One region of the Dorea sp. BIOML-A1 genome, then DNA from elsewhere that is predicted to be linked to it. Evidence: predicted binding sites of a transcription regulator. Region 1 holds the regulator's gene; the other holds the start of a gene.
What was found. Region 1 encodes Rex, which represses fermentation and respiration genes when NADH is low (regulators of the CRP and FNR family bind a similar motif). Its sites were predicted from a motif close to ATTGTTAANTANTTAACAAT; they were not measured.

Region 1 (7,068 bases):
TCCTTTTTTCTCAGATGTATTCTGCAAAGTTTTACGATATCTACAGAACCTGCCACCGGCAGCTGCTGTACGAATGCACGGCAATTAAAAACTGTCTACCTGTTCTACGACTTCTCCGTGGCGGATATATTCTCTTGGAATACGTTTGTTCAATACACACACGAATTCATAATTAAATCTTCCGGAAAGCTCTCCCAGCGTATCAACTGACAGGAACTCCTTTCCGTCACGTCCGAATATTACAACTTTATCTCCAAATTCCACGTCCTCGATAGCTGTCACATCAACCATGAACTGATCCATACATACACGTCCGATGATCGGTGCTTTCTGCCCGTGGATCAGCACATATCCTTTATTAGACAGACTTCTTGGATATCCGTCTCCATAACCGACCGGAATCGTAGCCACTTTTGTCGGACGGGTTGTAACATACGTTCCGCCATAGCTTACAGGCTTTCCTTCTGTCAGCCATTTTACATGGGCAACATGACTGATAAGTTCCATTGCCGGTTTTAACGGAACCCGTTCTTTCTCTACTTCATCTGACGGATACATGCCATATGTAGTGATACCCGCACGTACAATATCCATATTCGCTTCTTTCAGATCAATGATACCTGCGCTGTTGGAGCAATGATAATACTGGAACGTAACACCTCTTTTTTTCAGTTCTTCTTTCATCCAGAGATATTTATCAAGCTGCTCATTGGTAAATGTCTTATCTGCTTCATCAGACTTGGAAAAATGTGTAAACATTCCTTCCATTACCAGGTTCGGCAGTTTACTGATCTTTGCGATTTCTTCGGCATTCTCCTCTGTAATCTGGAATCCCAGTCTTGCCATTCCAGTGTCAAGCTTAATATGTACATAGACTTTACAGCCCATGGCTTCTGCAAGCTCTGACACTTCTTTTGCCATCTCATAACTATAGACAGTCATACGTACTTCATTGCGGATCATCGTATCCCACTGATCCGGGAAAATGCATCCAAGAACCAATACCGGTTTCTTCAAACATGCATCTTTTAATAAAATAGCTTCATCCAGCGTAGCTACTGCATAACCCCAGATATAATCCTTGGGTTCCAGAAGCTTTGCAATCTGAACGGCACCATGTCCATAACCATCCATCTTGATGACTGCCATCATCTGTGTATCTTTCTGAATATTTTTCTTCATCATCTCTATATTATATTCAACCGCATCTAAATCGACTCTGGCTAAAACTCTTGTATAATGTTTCACTGCTATTCATCCTCCAGTTTCATTAATGCTTTACTGATATATTCTATCAGATCTCTTGCCATTACACTATATACGCCTTTTTCAAATTTTGCAAGGTCACCGGCCAAACCATGTACATATGTACCTAATCTGGCTGCTTTTTTCGTATCTTTTTCCTGCACCATAAAGCCTGCGATCACACCGGCCAGCACATCTCCCGAACCGGCTTTTGCCATCGCACTGTTCCCGGTAAGATTCAGGCAGATTTCATTTGCCTTATCTGCGATCAGTGTTCTGGAATCTTTTAATACACAGGTTACCTGATATCCGTCAGCGAATTTCTTCAGGATCTGTATCCGGTCTTCTCTAAGATCTTCCACAGGGATGCCTGTAAGTCTAGACATCTCTTTCATATGCGGCGTAAATATGAACTTCCGGTCTGCCAGCCGATCAAGAAGATCTTTGTTATCTGACAGAAGATTTAACCCGTCTGCATCGATCAGGCATGGAACATCCACGTACTCTATAACCGTCCGCAATAACTTCTCCGATGTTGTACTTCTTCCAATGCCGGAACCAATACACACACCGTCTGCCCACTTAAGAAGCTTTAGTACTTCTTCTTTATTAAATTCATCATAAGCCGTTATGATTGCTTCCGGCAGAAGTGTCTGCAATATCTCGCGGTTGTCCTTTGGTGTATAGATTCTGACAAGCCCGGCTCCTGTCATATAAGCCGCATGAGCATTCAAATATGCTGCACCTGCCATACCCTTACTTCCAGCGATCACAAGAAGCCTTCCATAACTTCCCTTATTAGAATCTTCCGGTCTTTCCGGAAGCATTCTACGATATTCTTCTCTTCCAAAAGAATGGATCACATCTGCATCCTGTAATAACGGCTCATGCGAAATGCCAATCTCTGCTACTGTCACTCTTCCTGCATATGCTCTGCCCTGCGCCAGCTCAAGGCCGATCTTTTTCACCTCGAATGTCACTGTATCATCTGCGTGGAATGCACAACCAAGCACACATCCCGTAGAGGCTGAAAGTCCTGATGGGATATCTACTGCAAATTTTGTACCCTGCATCTGATTCATACGTTCAATCACCTGACGATATGTACCTTCAATCTTACGGCTCAGTCCGACTCCGAACACGGCGTCTATCACTATGCTGTAGCTGTTATCCTGCGGGATATCTTCCGTGATCTTACCACCACATTCTTTAAGACGTCTTATCTGTTCCCGTGTCTCCGGTGTACAATGCTCTGGATTGCCGACCAGATAAGTATCCACAGAACACCCCATATTCTTCAAGATCCTGGCGATGGCAAATCCATCTCCACCATTATTCCCTGATCCACATACCACACAGACAGAAGAAAGATCCAGATTCTCACTTTGCATCGTCTGTACACAGGCATTTGCTGCACGCTCCATTAATTCCAGTGATGCAATGCCCAGTTCCTGAATCGTGTACTGATCGGCAGCCTTCATCTGCGCAGCATTAACCAGAAGTTTCATATATTCATTCATCTCCCATCAGATATATCTCTGCAACAAAAGAACGTGTAAAAATATGTCCGTATTCCAGACTACTCCTACACGCTTTCTTGTATTATAGTTTATTTATGGTCCTCTTTGTAACGACTGATATTGTATGACAACTGCATCAGACTTTCTGACAGATGCACATTCTCAACAACAACATTATCCGGAAGGTTCAAATCTGTATGTGCAAAGTTCCAGATCGCACGTACTCCGTTCTCAACCAGCATATTCGCAACTTCAATTGCTTTCTCTTTCGGAATCGTCAGAACTGCAATATCAATCTCATTATTCTGAACGAACGTTTTAAGATCATCCATCATACGGATCGGAACTCCACGGATGGATACTCCCTGAAGTCTTGGATTCACATCAAAGATTCCTTTCAGAATGAATCCACGGTTCTCGAAGGCTGCATAATTAGCCAGTGCCTGCCCAAGATTACCTGCACCAATGATAATAATATTGTGGTCTTCTTCCAATCCTAATATCTTTCCAATCTCTGTGTATAAATACTTAACATTATAACCGTATCCCTGTTGTCCGAATCCTCCGAAATTATTAAGATCCTGACGGATCTGGGATGCTGTTACTTTCATCCGCTTACTCAGATCGTTCGAAGAAATCCGCTCTACACCATTTTCCAACAGTTCGCCCAAATATCTGTAATACCTCGGCAATCTTCTTATGACCGCACGAGAAATCTCTCTTTCTTCCAATGTTTTCACCCTTCCAATCATAGTCTAAAATAATTATATAAAATTGAAAGATTATTGTCAAACTATTGTTGAATTTTATGCAATTTCCGTTATAATAAAGTAGCATGTGTAAATGCATTTTGAGAATACCAACGTATCAATTATCCATAACTCAGGAGGAAATATATGATATTAGCATGTCACGGGATCCAGAAATCTTTCGGTGAACACCTCATCGTCAGAGATGGATCCTTCCATATAGAAGATCACGAAAAAGCAGCTCTTGTCGGACCGAACGGTGCCGGTAAGTCCACTCTGCTCAAAATGATTGTAGGCGAATCAGCCCCGGATGACGGCAACGTCATCCTGACAAAAGGTAAGACACTTGGCTATCTTGCCCAGCATCAAGAGATGCAAAGCGGTAATACGATCTATGAAGAAGTCCGCACCGCAAAGGCCGATATAATCGCTATGGAGCGCCGTATCCGCGAGATCGAGATGGAACTTAAGCATCTCTCCGGCGACGCCCTGAACGACCGTCTGGAAACTTACAACCGCCTTACGGCCGCTTTCGAACGTGAGAACGGCTATTCTTGCGAAAGTGAGATCACCGGTGTGTTAAAGGGACTTGGATTTACGGAAAATGATTTCACCAAACCCGTCGACACTCTCTCCGGAGGACAGAAAACCCGTGTATCTCTCGGCAAGCTTCTGTTAACGAAACCAGACATTTTGCTTCTTGATGAGCCAACCAACCATCTGGATCTGAATTCAATTGCATGGCTTGAATCCTATCTTCTAAACTATCAGGGAGCTGTGCTGATCGTGTCTCATGACCGTTATTTTTTGAACAAAGTTGTCACTAAAGTTCTTGAAATCGAGCTTGGAGAACTTCGTACTTATATGGGAAATTACAGCGACTATGCAGCAAAGAAGCAGCAGCTTCGCGACATACGCCTGAAGGAATATCTTAACCAGCAGCAGGAAATCAAGCATCAGGAAGCGGTTATCGAAAAGCTTCGTTCTTTCAACCGCGAAAAATCCATCAAACGTGCCGAAAGCCGCGAAAAGATGTTGGAAAAGATGCAGACCATCGAAAAACCGATAGAAGTTAATACAGATATACATCTGAAACTGGAACCATCCTGTGTAAGCGGCAATGATGTTCTGACTATTGAACATTTAAGCAAATCTTTCCCCGGACAGGAACTTTTTACAGACGTTAATCTCGAGATCAAACGTGGTGAACATGTCGCAGTAATCGGTGATAACGGAACAGGAAAGACTACGCTTCTTAAGATCTTAAACCGAGTGGTATCTGCTGATTCCGGTACTTATACACTTGGCTCCAATGTTAAGATTGGCTACTACGATCAGGAACATCATGTCCTTCATATGGAGAAAACAATTTTTGACGAGATTTCCGATGATTATCCGACTCTTACGAATACGGAAATCCGGAATGTGCTTGCAGCATTTCTTTTTACCGGTGATGATGTCTTCAAACAGATCAGTTCTTTGAGCGGTGGGGAACGCGGACGTGTATCTCTTGCGAAACTGATGCTCTCTGAAGCAAATTTCCTGATCCTCGACGAGCCGACCAACCACTTGGACATCGCATCCAAAGAAATCCTTGAGAATGCTTTGAATGATTATACCGGCACTGTACTTTATGTCTCTCATGACCGTTATTTCATCAATCAGACTGCATCACGGATTCTGGATCTTGTCAATCATACATTTGTAAATTATATCGGAAATTATGACTATTATCTGGAGAAAAAAGAAGAACTCACTACTGCATATGCCGGAGAAGCCTCTACACCTTCATCCGTTTCAGATAACAGTACAGACAAGAATGTATCCGAGTCAAAACTCAGCTGGCAGGAGCAAAAGGAAGCCCAGGCAAGACTTCGCAAACGTCAGAATGAACTAAAAAAGACTGAAGAACGTATCGGCGAACTGGAAGACCGTGATAGTGAGATCGATGCCCTGATGATTCAGGAAGATATCTTCACCAACTCTGTAAAATGCCAGGAACTTGCAAAAGAAAAAGCCGCAATAGCGGAAGAATTAGAAGAATTATACATGAAATGGGAGGAATTAGCGGAAGACGCTTAAACGCCTGATTTATAACTTTTTAACCCGCTCCAGAAGCTTCTGGGGCGGGCTTTTATATTGCCATGCATTCGTAAGGAGCTGCCGGTGGCAGGTCCTGTAGATATATATTATCTATTTTAATTTTTCAGCAATTGCCTTAATAAATCCTTCGCTGTTCAATACGGTTGGATTTTCCAGTGTCGTGATCAATGCCAAATCTTTCGTCATCTTACCTTCTTCAATGGTATCAATGGTTGCTTTTTCAAGCTTATCTGCGAATGCTGCCAATTCGGCATTTCCATCCATCTCACCACGTTTTCTAAGAGCACCTGTCCATGCAAAAATTGTAGCTACAGAGTTTGTAGAAGTCTCTTCCCCTTTCAGATGCTTGTAATAATGACGTTGTACAGTTCCATGAGCTGCCTCATATTCATAATTTCCATCCGGTGATACCAGAACAGATGTCATCATTGCAAGAGAACCAAATGCGGAAGAAACCATATCACTCATTACATCTCCGTCATAGTTCTTACATGCCCAGATATATCCGCCTTCTGATTTCATAACTCTTGCAACCGCATCATCGATCAAAGTATAGAAATATGTAATTCCGGCTTCTTTGAACTTCTCGGCATAATCTTTGTCAAAGATTTCCTGGAAAATATCTTTGAATGTATGGTCATACTTCTTAGAGATCGTATCTTTTGTTGCGAACCACAGATCCTGCTTTGTATCCAATGCATAATTAAAGCAGCTTCTCGCAAAGCTTTCAATAGATCCGCATAAGTTATGCATTCCCTGTGCAACACCCGGTCCTGCATAGTTGTGTACCAGTTCCCTGGTCTCTGTGCCGTCTTCTGCCGTGTATACCAGTTCTACTTTTCCAGGTCCAGGAATCTTCATCTCTGTATTTTTATATACATCTCCATATGCATGTCTTGCAATAGTGATTGGTTTTTTCCAGTTTTTTACACATGGCTCAATGCCTTTTACAACAATCGGTGCACGAAATACAGTTCCGTCAAGTATTGCACGGATCGTTCCGTTCGGACTCTTCCACATTTCTTTCAAATCATACTCTTTCATACGTGCCGCATTCGGTGTGATTGTTGCACATTTTACTGCAACTTTATATTTCTTGGTTGCATTAGCAGCATCGATTGTTACCTGATCATCTGTCTCATTTCTATGTTCCAGACCCAGATCATAATATTCTGTGTTCAGTTCAATATATGGCTCCAGAAGATCTTCTTTGATCATCTTCCAGAGAATTCTTGTCATCTCGTCTCCGTCCATCTCTACGATCGGTGTTGTCATTTTAATTTTTGCCATGGTATTTGTCTCCTTTCTATCTGTTCGCGGCATCTTTTATTATTCTTCCAGATGCAGATTTTCCATCACGTGTAATATATGTTCATTTGCAAGCTGTTCTGCTTTTGCCGCATCTTTTGCCTTGATTGCTTCCAGGATTTCTCTGTGTTCTTCTATTGATT
Region 2 (7,068 bases), on a different contig from region 1:
AGATCAAATCTGATCAGTGGACTGAGAAACCTGATCCTTGCGATTTTCGCACCATTCCCACCACTGGCAGGACCGCTTTGGGTTGGAATGACCGTATCGGTAGCAATGCGCTATAAAGAAGGAAAGAAAGCAATGAAATCATTGATCGGTGGAATGAGTTCTTTCCGTATGGCGACATTTATCAGTGTTATTCTGGTACCGATCGTATCTTTCATGAAACCAATCATGGGAGTCGGATCGGCAATCACATTATTGTTCCAGGCTTATGTCTGTGCCAGAATAGGTATGGAATACTGTCAGTCTAACACAGATAAGAGTATTGCAGGTGTTATGGCAGCGGTATTGGCATTCAAAGGATCCGGATGGGCATTGCTTGTCGGTTTTGTAATGAACCTGTTACTTTCAAATATGGATTTCCAGAAGAAAAAACTGGGAGCGCTTACAACGGAAGAACTGGATCAGGTAGAAGCGAAAAGAAACGAAGAAGTGCAGAGGCTTCTTGCCCAGAAAAAACAGGAATAAAAATAATAAAATAAACATAAAATGAGGGCCTGTGGGAATATCCATGGGCCCTCTCTCTGCTTGAATTTTTTTACAGTGCATCGTGCACAATCTGAAGTGCCTGATGTAATGCTTCTGCTCCAATCTGTCCGGGTGCAGAAGCCTGTGCGCCGGAACCAAATGTCAGACAGGATCCAAATATCTCACAGGCAATACGGCTGATACTTCCAAGCCCCGCCATGGACATCGTGATGATCGGTCTGTCGGCATAGTCGGATGCCATCTCTTCAGTTGCGGAAAGAAGAGTCAGGACATCTTTTTTCGTCTGCGGCATAACAGCCATCTTAGGGATATCGGCTCCCATATCCTGCATTTTGCGAAGACGGTATAGAAGATCAGATTTGGCAGGCGTTTTGTCAAAATCATGGTTAGAGGCAATGACTTTTGTGCCGGAAGCATGAATCGCATCGATCATTTCCCTTACAATATCATCACCCGTAAAGATCTCTACGTCAATGATATCCGCATTGCCGGTGGCGGCAACGGCTTTGTTGAGCTTGGCGTATTTTTCTGTGGACATTGGATGTACGCCGCCCTCTTTGTCTGTACGGAATGTACAGAGAAGAGGAGTATCACCCATTACATTACGAAGTTCTTTTACGAGTTCTGTGACTTTTGCAATATCTTCGACATCTTCATACCAGTCCATACGCCATTCCATCAGATCCATATGCATATCAAGATATGTACGGGTAAGGGAAAGGATGTCCTCTTTTGTCTTACCGACATTAGGAATGCAGATTGCCGGAATTCCGTTTCCAAGTTCCAGATTTCTTACTTTTACAGTGTTCATAGAAAACTTCTCCTTAATCTTCATAAACGTAGGAAATTCCCAGTTTTTCTTTCATATATTCGCTGTCCACACGTTTGCCGAGAATCAGTTCGATAGCGGCAATTGCCTGGAAGAGCATCATGCCCTGACCATTCATTGTTTTACATCCTGCATGTCGTGCCATTTTGAGCATTGCTGTTTCGTGTGGTGCGTAGACAACATCCGTTACGATAAGATCAGGGCGGAAGAAAGAAGGATCAGGAATATAGGTAATTCCTTCGAGCGGTTTCATTCCAACACCTGTGGCATTTGTGAAAAGATAAGATGAATGCATCTCTTCTTTTAATTTGTCCAGATCTTCCAGTGGATAGAATGTTGCTTTACAATTGGTATTTTCGTTGATTTTTTTTACCGTATCCAGTGCATTCTGTTTGAATTTGTCGTCTCTTGCGAAAATAGACATCTCAGCAACACCATCCAGTGCAGCCTGAATTTCAACAGCAGTAGCAGCTCCACCGGAACCTACAATTGTCAGTTTCTTTCCGGCAGGATCAATATCATTGTCTTTTAAAGACTGTATATAACCGATACCGTCTGTGATGTGTCCGACCAGGTAGCCATCTTTGTTAACGATGGTATTTACTGCGCCGCAGAGTCTGGCAGCTGGAGAGATTTCATCCAGATACTGATGTACGATTGTTTTATTTGGCATTGAAACATTGGCACCACGGAGTTTCAGTGCACGTAAGCCTTTGATCGCGTCTTCAAGTTCAGGTGCATCTACTTCAAATGCCAGATTTACGATATCAACACCCAACTTTTCGTAAGCTGCATTATGTGTTGCCGGTGACTGTGAGTGACGGATAGGATAAGCCAGAAGACCGATTAATTCGGTGTGTCCGGTAATCTGATGTCTTTCCATAATAAGAAATCTCCTTTTTGTAATAAAACTTAGTCTTTGCTTATATTTTAACAAATTGCAGATGCATAATCAAATGCTAAACAGATACGGAAATGATAGAAAATGACTATTGATCTGTAGTACAAGTTCTATAAAGAGCGAAGAAGTGCATATACTTTAACAGCACAGCAGGAAGGAGCAGGGAAAGTGGACACAGAACAGTTATATAAAGATATAAAAGCAAGAACGCACGGAGAAATCTATATCGGTGTTGTAGGACCGGTAAGAACGGGAAAATCGACATTTATTAAGCGTTTTATGGATGTAATGGTATTGCCGAGAATGGAAGATGAACATATGAAAGAGCAGACAAGAGACGAACTTCCGCAGTCTGCCGCAGGCAAAACGATTATGACAACAGAACCAAAATTTGTACCGAAAGATGCAGCAGTAATACATCTGAACCGGGACGTTGAAGTGAAGGTCCGTCTGATAGACTGCGTCGGATATTTGGTAAAGGGTGCTTCGGGATACGAGGAGGCCGGGCATGAACGTATGGTAAAAACTCCGTGGTACCAGGAAGAAATACCATTTACCAAAGCGGCAGTGACAGGTACCCAGAAAGTGATACGTGAGCATGCAACGATAGGAATCGTGGTCACAACAGACGGAACGATCACAGATATCCCGTCAGATAATTATGAAGATGCGGAGGCACGTACGATAAGGGAACTTCAGTCGATCCGGAAACCGTTCGTGGTATTGGTAAATTCAAAAAAACCGCATGGACAGGAAGCTAAAGAAAAGGTCAAAAAGCTGGAAGATACCTATCAGATCAGAGCGATGACTGTAAATTGTGAACAGATAAAAGAAGAAGATATTTACCAGATTTTGGAGGCCGTTTTGTATGAATTTCCGGTATCGGAGGTACAGTTTTATATACCGAAATGGGTGGAAATGCTTCCGGTTACGCATAAGATCAAACAGGATCTGCTGGAACATATACAAGAAATTCTTGGAAATCTTGAAGAAATTAAGGATGCGGTATCTTTGACCGGAAGACCGGACAGTTCTTACATAAAAGACTGGTATGTAGAACAGATACAGATGGATACAGGCTGTGTTATCATTCGGATCCATATGTATGAAAAGTATTATTATGAAATGTTGAGTGAGATGACGGGAACTACAATTTCAGGTCAGTATGACCTGATAAAGACGATGAAGAAGCTTTCAATGTTAAAGAATGAATATGAAAATGTAGAAGATGCATTTACAGCAGTCCGGATGAAAGGGTATGGAGTAGTCAGTCCGACAAAAGAAGAGATTATTCTGGATGAACCGGAGATCATCAGACAGGGAAATAAATATGGGGTGAAAATTCATTCGCAGGCGCCTTCCATTCATTTGATCCGTGCAAATATAGAGACGGAGATAGCCCCGATTGTTGGAAATGAGCAGCAGGCGGAAGATTTGATCCAGTATATTAAAAATGAAGAAAAAATGGAAGGAGGTATCTGGAAAACCAGTATATTCGGAAAAACAGTGGAAGAACTGGTTATGGACGGCCTGAAAAATAAGATGGCGGTCATCAATGAAGAAAGCCAGGAAAAACTTCAGGATAGTATGCAGAAAATCGTAAATGACAGTAATGGAGGCATGGTATGCATTATCATTTAGAAAAAAAGTAAATAAATATGAAAAAATACTTGAAATCTGTGAATGACCGTGTCTATAATATGAATTAGAAATTGGTAAAGGGGCCATACTCGTCAGGGTGTGGTCTCTTTTTTTACCATAATAGATAATAAGAATCTGGAGGATGATAAAAATGAAAGATTACACGTTCAAAGTACCGCAGGATATTGTATTTGGTGTAGGTTCTTTAAAAAGACTGCCGGAGCTTCTTGAAAAAAGCGGTTCTAAAAAGATGATGGTAGTATCAGACAGAGGACTGGAGAAATTAGGAGTCGTACAGAAAGTGCTGGATATTGTGGAGACAGAAGGTATAGAAACAGTAAGTTTTCTTGATATTCTTCCAAACCCTACAGTGGATATGGTAAATGCGGCGACAAAGGTATATAAGGAATCAGGAGCGACAAGTATCGTAGCACTTGGAGGCGGAAGCCCGATGGATGTTGCCAAGGCGGTAGGTGTTCTGGCAAGATACGGCGGATCCATTACAGAGTATGAAGGTGCACATCTTGTTCCGGGACCGATCGAACCAATCATTGCAATTCCGACAACAGCCGGTACGGGAAGTGAAGTGACGGCGTTCTCCGTTATTACAGATACCTCCAGAAATTATAAACTGACAGTATTCAGTTACGAATTACTTCCAAAATATGCACTGTTAGATCCGGAGATGATCATGTCTGTACCACCGATGGTTGCGGCTTCTTGTGGAATTGATGCACTGATCCATGCATGGGAAGCATATACATCACTTGGCGCTTCACCGTTTTCTGATGCAATGGCAGAAAAAGCAATGGAACTGATCGGTGGTAATATCCGTAGATTTGTGGCAAACAGAAAGGACGAGGAAGCTGCATGTGCAATGATGTCAGGAAGTATGTTTGCCGGAATTGCATTTGCATGGGCAAGACTGGGAGATGTACATGCTATGTCACATCCGGTCAGCGCATTCTTTGGTGTACAGCATGGAGTGGCGAACTCTATTCTGCTTCCTGTGATCGTAGAGTATAATGCGCTGGCAGATCACGGACGCTATGAAAAAATCTACAATTATATCAGTGAAGATAAAGAGCCGGTAAAAGATTTCAAACCAGAGATGCTGGTGGCAGAGATCAAGAAATTAAATGCATCTCTTGGTATTCCAAAGACTCTTTCTGAGGTCGGTGTAACAGAAGACAAGATTCCGCAGATGGCTGTAGATGCGATGAAGAGTGGAAATATTGCGGCTAATCCAAGACAGACAACATTAAAGGATGTGGAGATGTTGTACCGCAAAGCACTGTAAATAAAATAGCGAAAAAAGATAATAGAAAAAGATTCACATTTTGACCAATATTTTAGAAAATGGAAAATGTGAATCTTTTTTTGTGGGAACATGCGGAAAGCCGTGGAATAAGTTTTTTGGCATCCGTAAGTGTCGGAAATAAAGCTTATAAGATTGCATTATCATGACAAAAGAGTTAAAATATAGAAGTATATGACTATCACAGATAAATGTTGGAGGTACAATATGAAAGTAGCAATTATTACAGCAAATACAGATATATACAAAGGGACAAAAGCGAATGAAAGCGGAGAGGCAGTAAAGCTTGTAGCGGAAGAAGCCGGACTGGAAGTTGTATTTATGAGAGCACTGCCGCTGGACAGAGAAGTATTGTCCGCAATTATGAAACGTTTGGCAGATGGAAAAGCAGCAGACCTGATCCTTACCACAGGTGGAGCAGGGTGCAATCCGGACGATTGTACACCGGAAGCAACGATGGATATTGTAGAAAGACCGGTTCCGGGAATCCCGGAAGCAATGCGGGCACATACAATGAAGCTCACCAGACGCAGTATGCTGAATAGAAGTGCGGCAGGAATCTGTGGAGAGACTCTGATTGTTAATCTTCCGGGAAAAGCACAGGCAGTGAAGGAGAGTTTAAGATACTTACTTCCGGAGCTTGTACATGCTGTTAAGGTCATCAAAGGAGAAGTATAGGAGATATGAAGGTTACATACCTGGAACATAGTGGGTTTGCAGCAGAATATAAAGAATATGTGCTGATTTTTGACTGGTACAGGGGCAGCCTTCCGGAATTTGATCAGCAGAAAAAGATTTATGTATTTGCCAGTCACTCGCATTATGATCATTTTAATAAAAAAATCTTCGGGTGGAGTGAGCAATATCCAGATGTTCGGTACATCCTTTCAGCAGATATTGTAGGAAAAGAACAGTCAGAGGAACAGTCAGAGCGGACTGTATATGTAACTGCAAATAAGAAATATGATTTTGATGGTATAAAGGTACAGACACTTCAGTCTACCGATGAGGGGGTTGCATTTATTGTGTATATGGAAGACAAAGTAATCTATCATGCGGGGGATCTGAACTGGTGGCACTGGGAAGAAGAAACAGAAAGCTATAATGAACAGATGCGTCAGGATTATCAGAGGGAGATTGACAAGCTGAAAGATATTGTAATTGATATAGCGTTTGTTCCGCTGGATCCCAGACAGGAAAATCAGTATGCGTGGGGAATGGATTATTTTATGAAACATACCCATACAAAATATGTGTTTCCGATGCATATGTGGGGAGATTACGAAGTTTATGACCGTCTGATGGAGAACCCTGAGGCAGAGCCATACAAAGACCGTGTAATAGAGGTAAAAGAACCGGGGCAGGTATTTGAAGTGAATGTGTAATGCAAAGAATCAGAATAAAAAAGATTTGTTATTTTAATAAAATAGTGTTATAATAATAAACGCTTTTGAAAAAATGCAAGTAAGACAGATGATCGCAGCTGTAATTGCCGAAAGGCAGCAGGTGAGGAAAGTCCGGGCTTCACAGGGCAGGATGCCGGATAACGTCCGGTGGAGGTGACTCCAAGGATAGTGCAACAGAAATGTACCGCCAGGATCTGATCCTGGTAAGGTTGGAAGGGCAGTGTAAGAGACTACCGCCTTGCTGGTAACAGCAGGGGCATATGTAAACCCCATCCGAAGCAAGACCGGATAAAGACGATGTGGCGGCCCGTCACGTCTTAGGTAGGTCGCTTGAACCCGCTGGCAACGACGGGTCTAGATAGATGATCATCCAATGACATAACCCGGCTTATCGTCTTGCTTGTATAAAAAAGAGAACTTGTCAGCTGAC

Region 2: GT508_RS05605 (shikimate dehydrogenase) is a predicted target of Rex. The motif match lies at 2,291-2,310, and genes of this name have one in related genera.

Annotation. Positions count from the first base shown of each region.
Region 1 covers NZ_WWSA01000005.1:11,451-18,518, reverse strand. The annotation lists gene alr (alanine racemase) at 85-1,248, opposite strand; gene GT508_RS03410 (NAD(P)H-hydrate dehydratase) at 1,251-2,753, opposite strand; gene GT508_RS03405 (redox-sensing transcriptional repressor Rex) at 2,855-3,496, opposite strand; gene abc-f (ribosomal protection-like ABC-F family protein) at 3,662-5,596, shown strand; gene GT508_RS03395 (NADP-dependent isocitrate dehydrogenase) at 5,708-6,907, opposite strand; gene GT508_RS03390 (GntR family transcriptional regulator) at 6,947-7,068, opposite strand, start outside.
Region 2 covers NZ_WWSA01000009.1:47,667-54,734, reverse strand. The annotation lists gene GT508_RS05615 (hypothetical protein) at 1-522, shown strand, start outside; gene aroD (type I 3-dehydroquinate dehydratase) at 593-1,354, opposite strand; gene GT508_RS05605 (shikimate dehydrogenase) at 1,368-2,255, opposite strand; gene spoIVA (stage IV sporulation protein A) at 2,442-3,914, shown strand; gene GT508_RS05595 (iron-containing alcohol dehydrogenase) at 4,066-5,214, shown strand; gene GT508_RS05590 (MogA/MoaB family molybdenum cofactor biosynthesis protein) at 5,440-5,910, shown strand; gene GT508_RS05585 (MBL fold metallo-hydrolase) at 5,916-6,617, shown strand; RNA gene rnpB (RNase P RNA component class A) at 6,694-7,045, shown strand.